Regions from separate parts of the Burkholderia sp. APQ4-4ca genome, predicted to be linked through region 3. Evidence: predicted binding sites of a transcription regulator. Region 3 holds the regulator's gene; each other region holds the start of a gene.
The links. The regulator FliA, encoded in region 3, starts transcription of late flagellar genes. The targets are predictions, from matches to a motif close to CTAAAGTTTNNNNNNNNNNNGCCGNTA.
Positions count from the first base shown of each region.

Region 1 (5,871 bases), on a different contig from region 3:
TTGCGAGCGCCATCGCGGGCCGTCCGCAGGCTGCGCCTTGGTTTGCCCCCGACGTGATCCGCGACGCCGATCTCGCGGCCCGGCTCACGCGCGCGCACCGGATGCTGGAAGCCGGCAGCGAGCGCGCGCTGTCGTCGCATGCGGCCGGCGATCCGGCGGCCGGCGCTCCAGCTACCGACGCGCCGCGCCTCTACGATCCGCTCGCCGCCGAAACCGCGATGCTCGATGCGCTGTCGACGCTGATCGCGCGCCATGCCGACGTGCGGCCGCAGCCGGCGCGGCTCGCGGCCGACGAACCGCGCGTCGACGCGATGCGCGAGCGGCTCGCCGCCGATCTGACGTCCACGGTGACGCTCGACGACGTCGCGCAGGCGGTCGGCCTGTCGCCGTTTCATGCCGCACGCCTGTTCACGCGCACGACCGGCATGCCGCCGCATGCGTGGCGCAACCAGTTGCGGCTGCAGCGCGCGCTGGCGCCGTTGCGCGCGGGCGTGCCGGTCGCCGATGTCGCGGCGGCCAGCGGTTTCGTCGACCAGAGCCACTTCACGCGGCATTTCAAACGGATGTTCGGCGTGCCGCCCGGGCGCTGGCAGGCAAGCTGACGCACGGCTTCCCGCCGTCGTCGGCCGCGCCGCACGGCGATCCGCGCCGGCCGGCACTCGGGCACCGGCAGCGGCCTCGCGCCGGCGAGCGCAAGAACATACAAGCCGGCCGGCCACCGGCCCGCTATCCTCCAGCGCATGGAGGAGCGTTTCTTGAACAAGACACCCGCATCGTCCCCGCGCCGCCCGCTCAACGAATGGCTCGACGGCGCGCGCGACACGATTCCGATGATGATCGGCGCGGCGCCGTTCGGCGTGATTTTCGGTACGCTCGTCGGCAGCGGCCCGCTCGCCGCCTGGCACGGCGCGCTGATGTCGCTCGCCGTATTCGCAGGCTCCGCGCAGTTCATCGCGCTCGGCCTGATCGCCGGCAGCGCGGGTTTCGCCGTCGTGCTCGCCACGACGCTGATCGTGAACCTGCGCCATCTGCTGTACAGCGCGACGCTCGCGCCCTATGTCGCGCACCTGCCGCTGCGCTGGCGCGCGACGCTCGGCGCGTTGACGACCGACGAGGTGTTCGCGGTCGCCTACGGGCACTACCGGCACCATCCGCCCGGCACGATCGGCCCCCACTACTTTTTCGGCTCCGGGCTCGCGATGTACCTGAACTGGCAGGTCTGGACGCTCGCGGGCATCGGCTTCGGCACGGCGTTCCCCGGCCTGCAGTCGCTGGGCCTCGATTTCGCGATGGCGGCGACCTTCATCGCGATCGTCGTCCCGCAGCTCGGCACGCTGCGCTACTTCGCGGCGGCGGCCACGGCCGGCACGCTCGCGTACTTCTGGCAGGGCTGGCCGTACAAGCTCGGGCTGCTCGGCGCCGTCGCCGCCGGCGTCGCGATCGGCGTCGTGCTCACGCTGCGGCACGATCGCACGCGCGCCCGCTCCCGCCCGGAGGCCGCCTCGTGAGCTACGCGCTGTTGATCCTCGGCATGGCCGTCATCACGTACGCGATCCGCTCGACGCTGTTCCTGTTCGGCGAGCGGCTGACGTTCCCGCCGCTCGTGCGGACCGCGCTCGGCTTCGTACCGGTCACCGTGCTGACCGCGATCATCGTGCCGATGACCGTCTCGCCGCACGGCGGCACGGCCGAGCTGACCTGGCGCAATCCGCAGCTCGTCGGCGCGCTCGCGGCCGTGCTCGTGTCGGCCGCGACCCGCCGCCCGCTCGTGACGATCGCGGCCGGCCTCGCGGTGTTCTTCCTGTGGCAAGGGGTCGTCCTGCCGCATTGGCCGCCCGCCTGAGCGCCCGCTCCATTACGCGCGCTCAAGTTTCCTTCCGGTGCGCCGATATAGAAGAGGAAGACCGCCACCGGCCCCGGCGCGCATCGGTCAGTCGACGCTGCGCCCGTTCCGGTGCGCCGTGCCGGCGCCGGCTTGCGCGGGGCGCCATCGAGACGATTCATGGGCCAGATCACCCTTTCCCTCAAGGACGACACGCTCGAGTCCCTGCGCAAGGACTACGACGCGTTCGTGCGCGTGTCGCTGAAACTCGACCCGCAATTCGCGACGCCGTCGTTCGAGGATTTCCTGCGCGCCAAGCTGCTCGACAACATGGTGCCGCTCACCGAGCACGCCGTGCAGCGAATGCTGCAGGGCGGCCAGTATGCGTGGGCCAAGCGCACGCTCGACAAGGAATTTCCGGACGTCGTCGCGATCCTGATGCGGCAGGCCGGCGAATTCGGCTTCGGCTTCGCGTCGCGCTCCGAATGGACGCCCGACGAACTCGCGAAGGCATGCCGCGACTGGGCGAAGGCGATCGTCGCCGAAGCGCAGGGCGACGCGTCGCTGATCGACCCGCTCGCCGCGCAGATCAAGGGCGCGGCGCAGGACATCCAGACGCTCGAGGAACTGATGCAGACGCCTGCGTGGCGGCTCGCGGAATCGCTGCGGCAGCGGATCTACGAGGCCAAGCTCGCGTGCGAGATGAGCGTCGGCAGCACCGCGCGCGACAAGCTCGGCGAACTGCGCGGGCTGCTGCGCCTCGGGCTCGCGCACGGCTCGTTCCAGAAGCAGGAAGCGCAGCAGATCATGGAATACCTGCGGCTGTTGAAGCCGGAAATCTTCGTCGAGGAACCATACGACGTCTTCGCGCGCCTCGCCGCGTGGCTGCGCAGCGTATTCACGCCGGCTGCGGTGCGGCCGGCCCAGGGGCAGGGGCAAGGCCAGCGCCGGCCGTAAGCGCGCGTCCGGCCGCACGTATCGCCTCATGAAAACGGCCCGATTCGCGCGAAGCGAACCGGGCCGCCAGAGGTTCGCCCGTCGCGACACGCCGTCCGAACACGCGCGTCGCGACGAGCGCCGGGCACCGCTTACTGCGTGGCGCCCTGCGCCGATGCACCGCCCTGCGCGCCGACCGAGGCGCCGCCTTCGGTCGCGTCGTCGGCCTTCTTCTTGGCCGAGCCCGCATGGCTCTTGGCCGACTTCGCCGCATGCTTCGTGTGCTTCTTGGTCGAATGAACGGCCGACGACGTCGTATCCTTCGCGCCATCGGCTGCCGCGCCGACCGCATCGGTCGCCCCGCCCGCCGCATTGCCCGACGCGTTCGCGCCGGCACCACCCTGCACGCCCGCACCGACGCCTGCCGCCGGCGTCTGCGCCTGCATGCCGGCACCGGCCGCGCCTTGCGCCGTCGTGCCCGTCTGGGCGAATGCGGCCGACGTGGCGAACGCCGTCAGCGCGGCACCGATCAGCATCGTACGAATCTTGGACATGGCAATTCTCCTCGAGAAGTTGTGAGCGCCGACCGCGGCGATGCGGTCCGTCGCTTCCCCGCCGCAACACGCGACAGGCACGACAGAAGACCCGCGGCCCGCGCGGCCGGTTCGCGAATCTCTCAGACTGTTACCCACCGTTTCATTTGCTGACGAATCGCTCACAGTCCTTTACAACGTGCGGCGGCGGCCCGCGCTCGCGTGCCGGCCCGCGGTGCCGTATGATGCGGAGCGTTTCCTCCCGCGCGTCGCGCCCCTTCCTCGTCATGCCCAATCTGGATTTCACGCTGACCGGCGAATACGTCGAGCTGCACAACCTTCTCAAGATCACCGGCCTCGCGGACAGCGGCGGCACCGCGAAGCTGATCGTCGCGTCCGGCGCCGTGAAAGTCGACGGCGCGGTCGAGCTGCGCAAGACCTGCAAGATCCGCGCGGGCCAGGTCGTGCTGCTCGGCGACACGCGCATCGCGGTACGCGAGGCCTAAGGCGCGTTCACGCCGATAACGGGCTTGCGCCGGCCCCTGGGCCGTTCCCCTGCCCGCGACATGGCCATCGGCGCACGCGTTCGACACGGTACGAATAAAGCCGTAAGCTAGCCGTCTCTCAAAATAACGACAAAAGCGCGGGCCCGCACCCGCGCGAGCGCTCATTCCATGTCGCATTCCGGTCTCACGCGGACGGCCGCCGCGCCGCCGTCCCTGTCCAGTCACGCCGCCGATACCGCGCGCCTTGCCGCCCCGCTCGCGATCGCGCAACTGTCCCAGATGGCGATGAGCGTCACCGACACGGTGCTGCTCGGTTCGCTCGGCCCCGATTCGCTCGCGGCGGGCGGGCTCGGCGCGAACTTCTTCTTCGTGATCGTGACGATCCTGCAAGGCGTGCTGTCGTCGGTCAGCGTGAGCGTCGCGCACGCGCGCGGCGCGCAGGCCGAGGATCGCGTGCCGCACATCTACTGGACGGGCTTCGCGCTGTCCGTGCTGCTCGCGATTCCGGCGATCGTCGCGCTGTCGCTGGCCGAACCGATCCTGCTGATGTTCCACGAGCCGCCGCTGCTTGCGCATCACGTCGGCGAATACACGGGCATCCTGCGCTTCGCGGCGCTCGGCAGCCTGATCGGCGTCGGGCTGATGCGCGCGTTCCTGCCGGCGATCGGCGCCGCACGGCGGCTGTTGTGGGTGTCGATCGGCGGCGTGGGCGTCAACGGCGTGCTGAACTACGGGCTGATCCATGGCGCATTCGGGCTGCCGCGCTTGGGCTTTCTCGGCTCGGCCGTCGCGACGACGATCACGATCTGGCTCACCGCGCTCGCGCTGATCTGGCTGCTGCACGGCCGGCAGCGCTTCCGCCATTTCGTGACCGCCGCGCGCCCGAGGCTGCCCGTGATGGGCGAACTGATCGGCATCGGCTGGCCGGTCGCGATCACGTACGGAGTCGAATCGACGCTGTTTCTCGCCACCGGCCTCACGGTCGGCGTGCTGGGCGCAACGTCGCTCGCCGCGCACCAGATCGCGCTGAACGTCGCGTCGGTGTCGTTCATGGTGCCGCTCGCGATCGGTCAGGCGGCCAACGTGCGCGTCGGCTACTGGATCGGCGCGGGCTCGCCCGTCGCCGCGCGGCACGCGGGCTTCGTCGCGCTCGCGCTTGGCGTCGGCTTCATGTCGCTGTCGGGCCTCGTGATGATCGTCGCGCCGCATACGATCGTCGGCCTGTACCTGCACCTCGACGACCCGGCCAACGCGGGCACGGTGTCGCTCGCCGCGTCGCTGCTCGGCATCGCCGCGGTGTTCCAGATCGTCGACGGGATGCAGACCGTCGGGTCCGGTGCGCTGCGCGGCCTGAAGGACACGCGCATCCCGATGCTCGCCGCGACCCTCGGCTACTGGGGCATCGGCTTCCCGACCGGCTACTGGTTCGCGTTCCACGCGGGCATGGGCGCACGCGGCCTGTGGTGGGGGCTCGCGGCGGGCCTCGCGAGCGTCGCCGTGCTGATGGCATGGCGCTTTCACCGCAAGACCGCGTCGCTCATCGCGGCGGCGCGCTAGCGTCGGCTTGCGCGCGTCACGCGCCGTCGGCGCGACACGACACGAAATCGCGGCCGGCGCTATGCTTGTCGGCTGAACCCGCCGAGACGCCGCACGAGCGGCGCGGCTGCCTCACGATACGTCCGATTACGTCTGACGCCGCGCGACGACGCGCGGCCTTTCCCCTTTCCAGGAGGAGTGCATCATGAATGAAGCAGTTCGGATGGAACGCGACACGTTCGGCGAGATCGCCGTGCCGGCCGACCGGCTCTGGGGCGCGCAGACCGAGCGCTCGCTGCAGAATTTCCGGATCTCGACGGAGAAGCAGTCGCCCGAGCTGATCCATGCGCTCGCGATCGTCAAGCGCGCCGCGGCGGCCGTGAACCAGTCGCTCGGCGTGCTCGCCGACGACAAGGCGCACGCGATCATCGAAGCCGCCGACGAGATCATCGCCGGCAAGCATCCGCGCGAATTCCCGCTCGCGGTGTGGCAGACGGGCTCCGGCACGCAGACCAACATGAACCTCAACGAGGTGATC
Region 1 covers NZ_JBYQCG010000145.1:21,368-27,238, forward strand. The annotation lists gene AC3IFE_RS17975 (AraC family ligand binding domain-containing protein) at 1-602, shown strand, start outside; gene AC3IFE_RS17980 (AzlC family ABC transporter permease) at 741-1,508, shown strand; gene AC3IFE_RS17985 (AzlD domain-containing protein) at 1,505-1,843, shown strand; gene AC3IFE_RS17990 (DUF4088 family protein) at 2,003-2,779, shown strand; gene AC3IFE_RS17995 (hypothetical protein) at 2,911-3,312, opposite strand; gene AC3IFE_RS18000 (RNA-binding S4 domain-containing protein) at 3,579-3,797, shown strand; gene norM (multidrug efflux MATE transporter NorM) at 3,966-5,354, shown strand; gene fumC (class II fumarate hydratase) at 5,539-5,871, shown strand, end outside.
Region 1: a site for FliA is predicted at 1,865-1,891, ahead of AC3IFE_RS17990 (DUF4088 family protein). Genes of this name have one in related genera too.

Region 2 (5,871 bases), on a different contig from region 3:
CACGGCGGCGACCAGCGCAGCCGGGTCGTGCTTCACGTGCTGGCGCACGACCTGTTGCGCGATGTCGAGCGCGAGCTGCGCGAGGTCGGACGCGACATCGTGTTCGACCGCCGACACGGCTTCGCGGAACGACGCGGCGAGCGTCGCGAGCTGCGCGGCCTGTTCGCGTGCGTCGGCCTGGCCGGCCTCGAAACCCTGGGCGCGGCCCTGCTCGAAACCGGCCTGGTAGCCGAGCGCCTGGCCTTCGACGTGGCCGGCCGCATGGCCTTCGGCGTGCGCGGCGTCGCGCACGCGCTGCAGTTCCTCGGCGAGCGCGGCGGCGGCGGCGGCCGCGTCGTCGGGCGGCGGCGGGGGCGGCGGCGGGTCGAACGACGCCATCTCCCACCGCTGGTAAGCGGTGAGGGTGCCCACGCGATCGCTCGCCGAATCAGACATACGCGTCTTCCGCCTTGCCGCCGATCGCGATCGCGCCGCTCTCGGCCAGGTTGCGCACGATCTGCAGGATGCGGCGCTGCTGCGTCTCGACGTCGGACACGCGTACCGGGCCGCGCGCGTCGAGATCCTCGGCGAGCAGTTCGGCCGCGCGTTGCGACATGTTCGCGAGGAACTTCTGGCGCAGCGCGGGCGGCGCGCCCTTCAGCGCGATGATCAGCGTTTCCGACTCGACTTCCTTGAGGATCATCTGGATCGCGCGATCCTCGAGGTCGAGCAGGTTCTCGAACACGAACATCTGGTCGATGATCTTCTGCGCGAGATCGGCGTCGTACTGGCGCACGCTTTCGAGCACGCCTTCCTCGTGCACGCTCGTCATGAAGTTCAGGATCTCGGCCGCGGTGCGGATGCCGCCCATCGGGCTGCGCTTCAGGTTGTCGCTGCCGGACAGCAGGCCCGTCAGCACGTCGTCGAGCTCGCGCAGCGCGGCCGGCTGGATGCCGTCGAGCGTCGCGATCCGCAGCAGCACGTCGTTACGCAGCCGTTCGGTGAAGCACGACGCGATTTCGGACGCCTGGTCGCGGTCGAGGTGCACGAGGATCGTCGCGATGATCTGCGGATGCTCGTTCTTGATCAGTTCGGCCACCGCGGCCGAATCCATCCACTTGAGGCCCTCGATGCCGCTCGTGTCGCTGCCCTGCAGGATGCGGTCGATCAGCACGCCGGCCTTGTCCTCGCCGAGCGCCTTCGTCAGCACCGAGCGGATGTACTCGTTCGAATCGAGCGACAGCGCGGTGTGCTGCTCGGCTTCCTTCACGAACTCCTGCAGCACGTCCTCGACCTGCTCGCGCGTGACGTTCTTCAGCGCGGCCATCGCCACGCCGATCTTCTGGACCTCGCGCGGCGCGAGGAACTTGAATACCTGCGCGGCTTCTTCCTCGCCGATCGACATCAGCAGCAGCGCGCTCTTGGTCAAGCCTTCAGCGTTCATCGGACACCCAGTTCTTCACGACGGTGGCGACGATCTTCGGATCCTGGCGGGCGATCGTGCGCGCGTAGTCAAGGTTGCGTTCGTAGCGGTTCTTCTCGTTTTCGAAGCCGAGCAGCAGCGGATCGGGTTCGTCGGCGGCCTTCTCCAGCGCGGGCAGGCCGTCGAGCGCCACCGTGTCTTCCGGCGCCGCGAGCGCCGGCGCGGCCGGCTCGGGCGGCGGGAACGCGCGGCGCATCGCCGGGCGCACGAACATGAAGTAGAGCGCCGCCGCGGCCGCCGCGATGCCGAGCCACTTCGCGGCTTCCTTCGCCATCGCGATCATGTCTGGCTGGCGCCACCACGGCAGGTCGGCGTACGGGTCGCTCACGGTCGAGAACGCGCTGTTCACGACGTTGACCGAGTCGCCGCGCTTCGCGTCGTAGCCCATCGCATCCTTCACGAGCTGTTCGACCTGCGCGAGCTTCGCGGGCGGCAGCGGCTGCATCGTCACGTGGCCCTTCGCGTCGGCGACCGGCTGGTAGTTGACGACGACCGCGACCGACAGCCGCTTCACGCTGCCCATCGGCTGTTCGGTATGGCGGATCGTCTTGTCGAGCTCGTAGTTGGTCGTCTGGTCCTTGCGGTCGCTGACCGGCGTGGTCTGCGGCGCGTTCTGGCCGTTGCCGGCGACGATCGGCGCGGAAGCGGGCTGCGGCGGCGTGTTCGACAGCGCGCCCGGCACGCCCGACGCGCCGCCCTGCGCGAGTTCGGTCGAGCTGCTGGTCTGCTGGCTGCGGATCGCGGATTGCTGCGGATTGCCGTTCGGGCCGTAGCTTTCCGACGTCTGCTCGATCTTCGAGAAATCGAGATCCGCGCTGACCTGCGAGCGTGCGTTGCCGGCGCCGAAGATCGGCGCGAGGATCGCGTCGATGCGCTTCTGCGTGTTGTGCTCGACCTGCTGCACGTACTTGAGCTGGCTCGCGTCGAGGCCGGACGCGGATGCGGTCTGGGTCAGCAGGTTGCCGTCCTGGTCGACGATCGTCACGTTCTTGGCCGGCATGTCGGGCACGCCGGACGACACCATCCGCGTGATCGCCTGCACCTGGCCCTCGTCGAGCACGCGGCCCGGGTAGAGGTCGACGAACACCGACGCGCTCGGCGCTTCCTTGTCGCGCACGAACACCGACGGCTTCGGGATCGCGAGATGCACGCGCGCGCTGCGCACGGCGTTGATCGATTCGATGGTGCGCTGCAGTTCGCCTTCGAGCGCGCGCTGGTAGTTGATCTGCTCGGCGAACTGGCTGATGCCGAATTTCTGGTTGTCCATCAGCTCGAAGCCGACCGAGCCGCCCTTCGGCAGCCCCATCGCGGCGAGCTTCAGGCGCGTTTCGTGCACCTGGTTCGACGGCACGAGGATCGCGCCGCCGGCATCGGCGAACTTGTAGGGAACGTTTGCCTGCTGGAGCGCGGCGATGATCGCGCCGCCGTCGCGGTCCGACAGGTTGCTGTACAGCACGCGGTAGTCGGGCGCCCGGCTCCACAGCACGAGCGCGGTGATCGCGGCGATCGCGAACGCGACGGCGATCACGAACGGCAGCTTGGGGTTGCCCTTCATCCGCGAGATGCCGGGAATGCGTTCGGCGAAGCCGCCCAGCCCGAAGTCCGCGCCTGCGCCGCCCGCGCCCGGCAACGCGGCGGCCGCGGCGGCGCCTGGCGCCGGGCTGAGGCCCGCGCGGGCGTCTGGGTTGATCAGCGAGTTGGCCTGCGAATCCATGCGTCGAGTTTCTCCGGAGCGGGACGACTGAGCTCGCTCGGACGAGCGGGCGGACAATGACACGATGCGATTATCGTGACCCGCGGCGCACTCCGATCGACCGAAAAGAGCGGGGTTTCCCCCGTACTTTCGCGGCTTTGACGCGCGCCGCGCTGCTATCCTTTTTCGCGATCCGGCATGGTGCGCGTGGTGCGGCGCCGGCGGGTCGCCCGGTGCGTCCGGGTCTCTTCTCTATGTCTGGGGACAGCATGACTGCGAACGTCAGCGGAATCGGTTCGGTGTTGCAACAGATGCAGTCGATGGCCGCGCAGGCGTCCGGCGGCGTCGCGAGCCCGACGGCGGCGCTGGCCGGCTCGGGCGCGGCGACGGCCGGCACGTTCGCGAGCGCGATGAAGGCGTCGCTCGACAAGATCAGCGGCGACCAGCAGCACGCGCTGGGCGAGGCGAAGGCGTTCGAGGTCGGCGCGCCGAACATCTCGCTGAACGACGTGATGGTCGACATGCAGAAAGCCAACATCGGCTTCCAGTTCGGGCTCCAGGTCCGCAACAAGCTAGTGAGCGCTTACAACGACATCATGCAGATGTCGGTTTGAGCGGCCATCCGGCGACGGGCATCCGGGGGCGGCTAACGGCGACGGGCATCCAGAGACGGTTCCAGGCTTGCACGACGGGGCCGGCGAACCGGCATCGGACGCCGGCGCGGCGCCCGCGCACCTAAAGCTTTCCAAATCCCTTCCGATAACTCCGGTGAAAGCCGCACCGTGCGACGCACGGCGGCGGCTCCCGACTAGCCAAGGCAAATAACAAGGAGAAGCGCATGTTTTCCCCAGGACACGCTGGAGCCAATGCGTATGCGCGTGTCGGCGTCGAGACCGGGGTGATGGGCGCCTCCCCGCACCGGCTGATCGCGATGCTGTACCAGGGCGCGCGGCAGGCGATCGCGCTGGCGCGCATGCATTTGCAGCAGGACAACGTCGCCGGGCGCGGCGAAGCGATCGGCAAGGCGATCCGGATCGTCGAGAGCGGCCTGCAGGCGTCGCTGAACCGCGACGCGGGTGGCGAGATCGCCGAACGGCTCAATGCGTTGTATGCGTATATCGGCCGGCGGCTGCTGGAAGCGAACGCGCAGGCGAGCGACGCGATGCTGGTCGAGGTCGACGGCTTGCTCGCGACGCTCGAGGAAGCATGGACGGGCATCGCCCCGGAAGTCGCGCGGATGGCCGCGCAACAGGTAGCGGAAGCAACACGATGAATCACAAGGCCGAATACTTCGAGCGTTACGAGGCGCTCGCCGCCGTGTCGGGCCGGATGCTGTGCGCCGCGCGCGGCGCCGACTGGAACGCGTTGCCGGAGTTGCAGGCCGAATTCATGCAACTCGTCGACGGGTTGAAGCAGGCCGATCCGGGCGTCGTGCTCGACGAATCGGATCTCGGCCGCAAGCTCGACCTGATCCGCCGCATCCTGGCCGACGACGCCGCGATCCGCGATCTCGCGAGCCCGGACGTCGCGCGGCTGTCCGCGCTGTTCGAGGCGCGGCGCTCGACCCAGGTATTGACCGATCTCTATCGCGCGCGCGGGTAGGGCCGTTCGCCGGGAAACCGGCGCGAGGCACCCGGCGCCGCACGCGGCGCGCGCTGTTCCCGTGCGCGGCACCGGCGTGCCGCGCACGAATTCGCAACCCGTTGGCTGAGCTGAGCAGGCCCCGATCATGACCGGTATCGACTCCGTTGCGGCCGCGCTGCTGGCGAGCCGCCTCGACAGCCTGCTGACCGGCACCGTGGCGGCGCCCGCCGGCGGCGGCGCGACCGCGCAGGTCGGCACGCCGGGCACCGGCGCGTCGTCCCCGCCGCCGGCCGGCAGCCCGCCCGCCGCACCCCTGGCTTCCACGCAGACCGCGCTGTCCGATGTCGGACGCGTGCTCGACGCGATCTCGCGCTCGGGCGGCGACGCGACGCCGGCGATCGTCGGCCGGCTCCCGCTGCTCGCCGATCCCGCCGTGCTGCTCACCGATACGCCGGTGCCGGCGCGCGCGCCGGCTGCGCCCGGTCCCGCAGCGTCGTCCACGCCGGCTGCCGATCCGGCATCGTCCGCCACGGCGGTGCGCGAAGCGGCCGTGCCGCCGCCGGTCGCGGCGTTGCGCGCGGCGTTGGCGCAGACCGTGAGCGAAAGCGGCCTCTTCTACGAATCCCATCTCGCGCAGTGGCTGGCCGGCCAACGTCCGCTCGCGGCGCTCATGCGCGAGCCGCAGGCACGCCTCGCCACCGCGCTCGCGCCGGCCGACCCGGCAGCCGTCCCGCACGAACCGACCGACGTGCTCGACGAACTGCTCGCGCAGCGCCCGCCGCCGCTGCCGGCCGCCGCGCGGGCCAGCGCGCCACCGCCGGCCCAGGGCGGCGCTCCTGCGCGCGACCCGGGGCAGGCCCCACCGGCCGCGACCCGGCCGGGCGCGTCGTTGCCGCCCGATACCGCCGATCCGCTGGCCGCGCACGCCGATACGCGCTGGACGCCCGCGCGCGCCGAGCTGGCCGCCGCATCGTCCGATCTGCAGGCGCAGCCACTCGCGACGGTGCATCCGGCCGCCGTGCCGCTCGTTCGACAGCAGCTCGATGCGCTCGCGACCGACCAGTTTCGCTGGACCGGCGAGGCGTGGCCCGGCGCGCGGCTCGACTGGACGATCGAACCGGACGACCCGGGC
Region 2 covers NZ_JBYQCG010000111.1:4,650-10,520, forward strand. The annotation lists gene fliH (flagellar assembly protein FliH) at 1-435, opposite strand, end outside; gene fliG (flagellar motor switch protein FliG) at 428-1,423, opposite strand; gene fliF (flagellar basal-body MS-ring/collar protein FliF) at 1,413-3,176, opposite strand; gene fliE (flagellar hook-basal body complex protein FliE) at 3,425-3,769, shown strand; gene fliS (flagellar export chaperone FliS) at 3,994-4,428, shown strand; gene AC3IFE_RS13880 (flagellar protein FliT) at 4,425-4,757, shown strand; gene fliK (flagellar hook-length control protein FliK) at 4,885-5,871, shown strand, end outside.
Region 2: a site for FliA is predicted at 3,891-3,917, ahead of fliS (flagellar export chaperone FliS). Genes of this name have one in related genera too.

Region 3 (5,871 bases):
GGCGCACGACGCGGCGGCGGCCGCGCATCGGGATCAATAGCGGTAGTGGTTCGGCTTGAACGGGCCGTCCTTCTGCACGCCGATGTACGACGCCTGCTCGTCCGACAGCACCGACAGGTTCGCGCCGATGCGCGCAAGGTGCAGGCGCGCGACCTTTTCATCGAGATGCTTCGGCAGCACGTACACCTTGTTCTCGTACTCGTTGCCGCGCACGAACAGCTCGATCTGCGCGAGCGTCTGGTTCGCGAACGAGTTCGACATCACGAACGACGGGTGGCCGGTCGCGCAGCCGAGGTTCACGAGGCGGCCTTCGGCCAGCAGGATCACGCGCTTGCCGTCCGGGAAGATGATGTGGTCGACCTGCGGCTTGATGTTTTCCCACTGGTACTGGCGCGTCGACGCGACGTCGATTTCCGAGTCGAAGTGGCCGATGTTGCAGACGATCGCGTTGTGGCGCATCGCCTTCATGTGATCGTGGTTGATCACGTGGTAGTTGCCGGTCGCCGTCACGAAGATGTCGGCCTTGTCCGCCGCGTATTCCATCGTCACGACGCGGTAGCCTTCCATCGCCGCCTGCAGCGCGCAGATCGGATCGATTTCGGTGACCCACACGGTCGCGCCCAGCCCGCGCAGCGACTGCGCGCAGCCCTTGCCCACGTCGCCGTAGCCCGCGACGACCGCGACCTTGCCCGCGATCATCACGTCGGTCGCGCGCTTGATGCCGTCGACGAGCGATTCGCGGCAGCCGTACAGGTTGTCGAACTTCGACTTCGTGACGGAATCGTTCACGTTGAACGCCGGGAACGGCAGGCGGCCGTCCTTTTCCATCTGGTACAGGCGGTGCACGCCGGTCGTGGTTTCCTCGGTCACGCCCTTGATGTGCGCGAGGCGCTTCGAGTACCAGTTCGCGTCGACGTCGAGGTGCGCCGCGATCGACTTGTACAGCGCGACTTCTTCCTCGTTGGTCGGCTTCGCGATCACCGAACGGTCCTTCTCGGCCTTCGCGCCGAGGATCAGCAGCAGCGTGGCGTCGCCGCCGTCGTCCAGGATCATGTTCGCGAATTCGCCGTTCGGCCATTCGAAGATGCGGTGCGAGAACTCCCAGTATTCGTCGAGCGACTCGCCCTTGAACGCGAACACCGGCGTGCCGGCTTCGACGATCGCGGCCGCCGCGTGATCCTGCGTCGAGAAGATGTTGCACGATGCCCAGCGCACGTCCGCGCCGAGCGCCTTCAGCGTCTCGATCAGCACGCCCGTCTGGATCGTCATGTGCAGCGAACCGGCAATGCGCGCGCCCTTCAGCGGCTGCTGCGCCTTGTATTCGTCGCGGATCTGCACGAGGCCCGGCATTTCGGTCTCGGCGATGTTGAGTTCCTTGCGGCCCCAGCCGGCCAGCGCCATGTCGGCGACGACGTAATCGTGGGAAGCCTTGGAATCGATAATGGCGTTCATCACGCCCTCCTTTCTAAAAAGTTTCTAGATTGGTGACGTGAGCGCCGTTCAGGAAGCGGGGCCGGCGGGAAAATCGCCGCACGGCTGCTTGGTGAAGCTCTCCGAGCCTGGCGGACACTGATGGCCCGTCGCAACGCTCCTCGGAAAACGGAGGGGATTGTAGCAAATCGGCGCGCGAAATGCGCAAGGACGATGCGTAGGCACGAGACGCGCGCGGCGCGGCGCGCGCGGCCGTGGCCAACGGGGCAGGACGCCGGGGTCAGGACTCGGCGCCGACCCACGCCTGTTCGCGCAGCCGCGCGCGCAGGCGCGCGACGGCCTGGCTGTGCAACTGGCACACGCGCGATTCGCTCACCTCGAGCACCGCGCCGATTTCGCGCAGATTCAGGCCCCGTTCGTAGTACAGCGACATCAGCAGCTTCTCGCGCTCCGGCAGCCGCTCGATCGCCTCCACGAGCGCCTCGCGCAGGTGCTCGTCGAGCAGCGCCGACAACGGATCGGCATGATCGACGCGATAACGGTCGAGGAACGGCTCGTCGTCGGCCGCGCGATCGAAATCCTCGTAGTAGATGAGCTGGCTGCCGTGCAGATCCTGCAGCATCCCCTGGTATTCGTCGAGCGGCATGTTCAGGTGCTGCGCGATCTCGGTCTCGGTCGCCGAGCGGCCGAGGTGCTGCTCGACCTGGTGCACCGCGTGCTCGACCTCGCGCGACGTCTTGCGCAGGCTGCGCGGCAGCCAGTCGTTGCTGCGCAGCTCGTCGAGCATCGCGCCGCGGATCCGCTGCGTCGCGTAGGTCTCGAACTGCGCGCCCTGGTCTTCCTTGTAGCGGCCGGCCGCGTCCATCAGGCCGATCATGCCGGCCTGGATCAGATCGTCGAGATCGACGCTCGCCGGCATCTTCGCGACGAGCTGCAGTCCAAGGCGGCGCACGAGCGGCGCATATTGCGCGAGCACGTCGGCCTGGGACATCTTTCCTTGAGCGTTGTACATCATGGCTCCCTCCTTCGGGTGGCGCTCACGCGGCGTGTGCCGCGCCCGCCTCATACGACGGCTTGCCGCCGGCATGGACCGCGCGGCCCGCGCCCGAACCCGGGCGCATCGGCCAGTACAACAGGTCGGCGGCAATCTGCCGGTAGTCGCGCGCGGCAGCCGACGACGGAAACGCGTCGACCACCGCATGCATCAGTTCGCGGGCGTGCTCGACGAGCGGATCGGCGCTCACGCAGCCCGCGTCGGCGATCGACACGGTCAGGTAGCGGCTCGCGACGCCCGCGAGGTTGTCGAAGGCCGTCTTCGCGTCCGCGTGGCTGGCGACCTGATTGGTCAGCACGCGGAACTGCGCGAACGCGTGCGCGAAATGCAGCCGCTTCATGCACGCATACGCCTCGGTGATCGCCTGCGCGGCGACCCGCGTGACGATCAGCACGTCGTGCGCTTCGCGCGCGAGCGCCGACAACGATCCGTCGGCTCCGAGCTGCGCGTCGACGAGGACGATGTCGGCCGGGCCGTCGATGAAGTCGCTCAGTTGCGCGTCGCCGTAGCCGGCGCGCGCGAGCCGCGCGGCGCCGCACAGGCCGAAGCCGGCCGCCACCCGCGTGCGTTCGCCGTCGCGCAGCCACGCGCCGGCGAGCGTCGCGCTGGCCGAATGCACGTCGGCGCGCTCGTCGACGACGAGCACGTCCTTGCCGAGCGACGCGAGCGCCGCCGCGAGGTTCACGACGGTGGACGTGCAGCCGACGCCCGCGGGCCCGCCCGTCACCGCGACGATGCGCGACGCGCGCCCGGCCAGCAGGCGCCGCAGCCCTTCGGCCTGATCGATGATCCGTTTATCCAAATCGCACCTCGTGCAGCTCGGCGGTGGAACGTGCGGTCAGTGCGGAAAGCAGCGTCGGCATGTCCTCGTCTTGCGGCACGAAGGGCGAGCCGTCGCGCGGTACACAGAACGCGCTCTTCAGCAGGAATTTGGTCGATGCGACGTACAGGTTCTCCGGCACCTTCTGGCCGGTCGACACGTAGTGGACCGGCAGCTTGTAGCGAATCACCGTGTCGAGCACGCCGCCGAGGTGAGTCGCCTCGTCGAGCTTCGTGAGGATGCAGCCGGCCAGGTCCGGATGCTCGCCCGCGCTGCGGTACGCCTGCACGACTTCGTTCAGCGTGTCGCCGTGGCTCGTCGCGTTGAGCAGCAGCAGGCGCTGCACGGGCGCGTTCGCGCCGTGCAGCATCGCGATCTGGTCGGACACCGCGCGGTCGCGCTGGCTCATGCCGATCGTGTCGATCAGCACGATGTGCTTGTTGCGCAGCTCGGACAGCGCGAGCGCGAGGTCGCCCGCATCCTTCACCGCGTGAACCGGCACGCCGAGGATCTTGCCGAAGATGCGCAGTTGCTCGTGGCCGCCGATCCGGTAGCTGTCGGTGGTCAGCAGCGCGACCTTGCTCGCGCCGAAGCGCATCACGCAGCGCGCGGCCAGCTTCGCGGTGGTGGTCGTCTTGCCGACGCCCGTCGGGCCCATCAGGGCGAACACGCCGCCGCGCTCCATCAGCGCGTCCTCGCTGTCCAGCACCGGCAGGTTCGACGCGAGCACCGACTGCGCCCATTCGGCGGCCTGCTCGAAGGTCTGCGCGCCGTCGCCGGCCGGCAGGTTGTCGACCAGCATCCGCACGAGCTGCGCGGAGAAGCCGGCCGCGAACAGGTGCTTCGTCAGCGCGCCGTGGACGGGGCCGCGACGCTGGCGGTCGTGCCACATCAGGCTGTCGAACTGCTCTTCCATCATTCCGCGCAGCTCGCCCAGCTCCTGCATCACCGTGTCGTTGACGATCCGCTCGATGCGCGACTTCACCGCATCGGCCACCACGGCGGCCGTGTCGGCGGACAGGTGCGTGCGTTCCGTCGCCCTGGCGCCGTATGCGGCGCCCGTGTCGGCTGCGCGCTTCGCAGAGGCCGACGCTCCGGCGGCCGGCGACCGGCGTTCGGCGTCGCGCACGATGTCGCGCGCCCAGTCGGGCGGCGTCGCGCGGGCGGCGGCTTGCGGCGCGGGCGCGCTCGCCTGCGGCTCGGCAGACGCCTGCGCACGGGCAATCAGCGCGTCGCGCTGCTGCGTCAGGCGCTTCGCGTGCTCGACGAGCCACGGTGCGGGTTCGGAAGCAGGCGCGGACGATCCGGCGGCCGGCATGCCTGCCGCGGCGGATGCGGCGCTCGACGGCGCTGCCGCCGCGGGCGCGTCCGCATCGATCGGCGCCGCGTGCGCATCCGCGTCTTGCATGTCGGCGCTCGCGCCGAACACGGACGAGAACACGTCCGGCAGCCCGCCTTCGCCCGCCGCATACGGATTGACGGCCGGGCGCGGAGCGATGCCCGGGCGCGACACGATGCCCGGCACGGCGGCGGCCGGCACGGATTCCGGCGCGCGCGACGTGGCGAGGCGCGGACGCGCGGCCGGCGGCGCCACCGCGGCGAGATCCGAATCGGCGAGTGCAACGATTTCGACGCTGCCGTCATCGAGCGTGCGGTTCGACAGCACGACCGCGTCGGCGCCGAGCGCCTCGCGCACGAGACGAAGTGCGTCGCGGCTCGTTGCGCCGGTGAATTTGCGAATGTTCAAGCGGAACCCCCGATGACGTTAACGACTTTGATCGTGCGTGTGTCCGGCACTTCGGCGTACGACAGCACTTTCAGTTGCGGCAGGCTGCGGCGCAGGAAACGCGCGAGCATCGCGCGCAGCGCGTGCTGCACCAGCAGCACGGGCGGCAGCCCGAGATTCTGTTGACGCAGCATCGCTTGCTGCGTGCCGGTCAGAAGGTTGTGCGCGAGGCCGGGTTCGAGGCCCGGATTCGCGCCGGTGGCGAGCGCCTGCGACAGCACGCGCTCCAGATTCGCGTCGAGGCCCATCACCTGCATTTCGCCGTTGCCCGGATACCACTGCTGCGTGATCGCGCGGCCGAGCGAGAGCCGCACCGCCGCCGTGATCTCGAATGCGTCGCCGCGGCCCGCATGCTCGGACACGGCCTCGAGGATCGTGCGCATGTCGCGGATCGGCACGCCTTCCTCGAGCAGGTTCTGCAGCACCTTCTGCAGCGTGGTGAGCGAGATCGTCTTCGGCACCAGGTCCTCGACGAGCGACGGCGCGTCCTTGCCGGTGCGCTCGACGAGCGCCTGCACTTCCTGGCGGCCGAGCAGCTCGGCCGCGTGCTGGACGACGAGATGGTTCAGGTGCGTCGCGACCACCGTGCTCGCGTCGACCACCGTGTAGCCGTACACCTGCGCCTGCTCGCGCAGCGCGACGTCGATCCACACGGCCGGCAGCCCGAACGCGGGATCCTGCGTGACGGCGCCCGGCAGCGCGGCCGTCACCTGGCCCGGGTTGATCGCGAGCCACTGGCCCGGGAACACTTCGCCGAAGCCGATCTCGACGCCCTTCAGC
Region 3 covers NZ_JBYQCG010000240.1:39,174-45,044, forward strand. The annotation lists gene ahcY (adenosylhomocysteinase) at 34-1,452, opposite strand; S-adenosyl-L-homocysteine riboswitch at 1,485-1,600, opposite strand; gene AC3IFE_RS31260 (RNA polymerase sigma factor FliA) at 1,712-2,446, opposite strand; gene AC3IFE_RS31265 (nucleotide-binding protein) at 2,469-3,287, opposite strand; gene flhF (flagellar biosynthesis GTPase FlhF) at 3,280-5,052, opposite strand; partial or broken gene flhA (flagellar biosynthesis protein FlhA) at 5,049-5,871, opposite strand, start outside.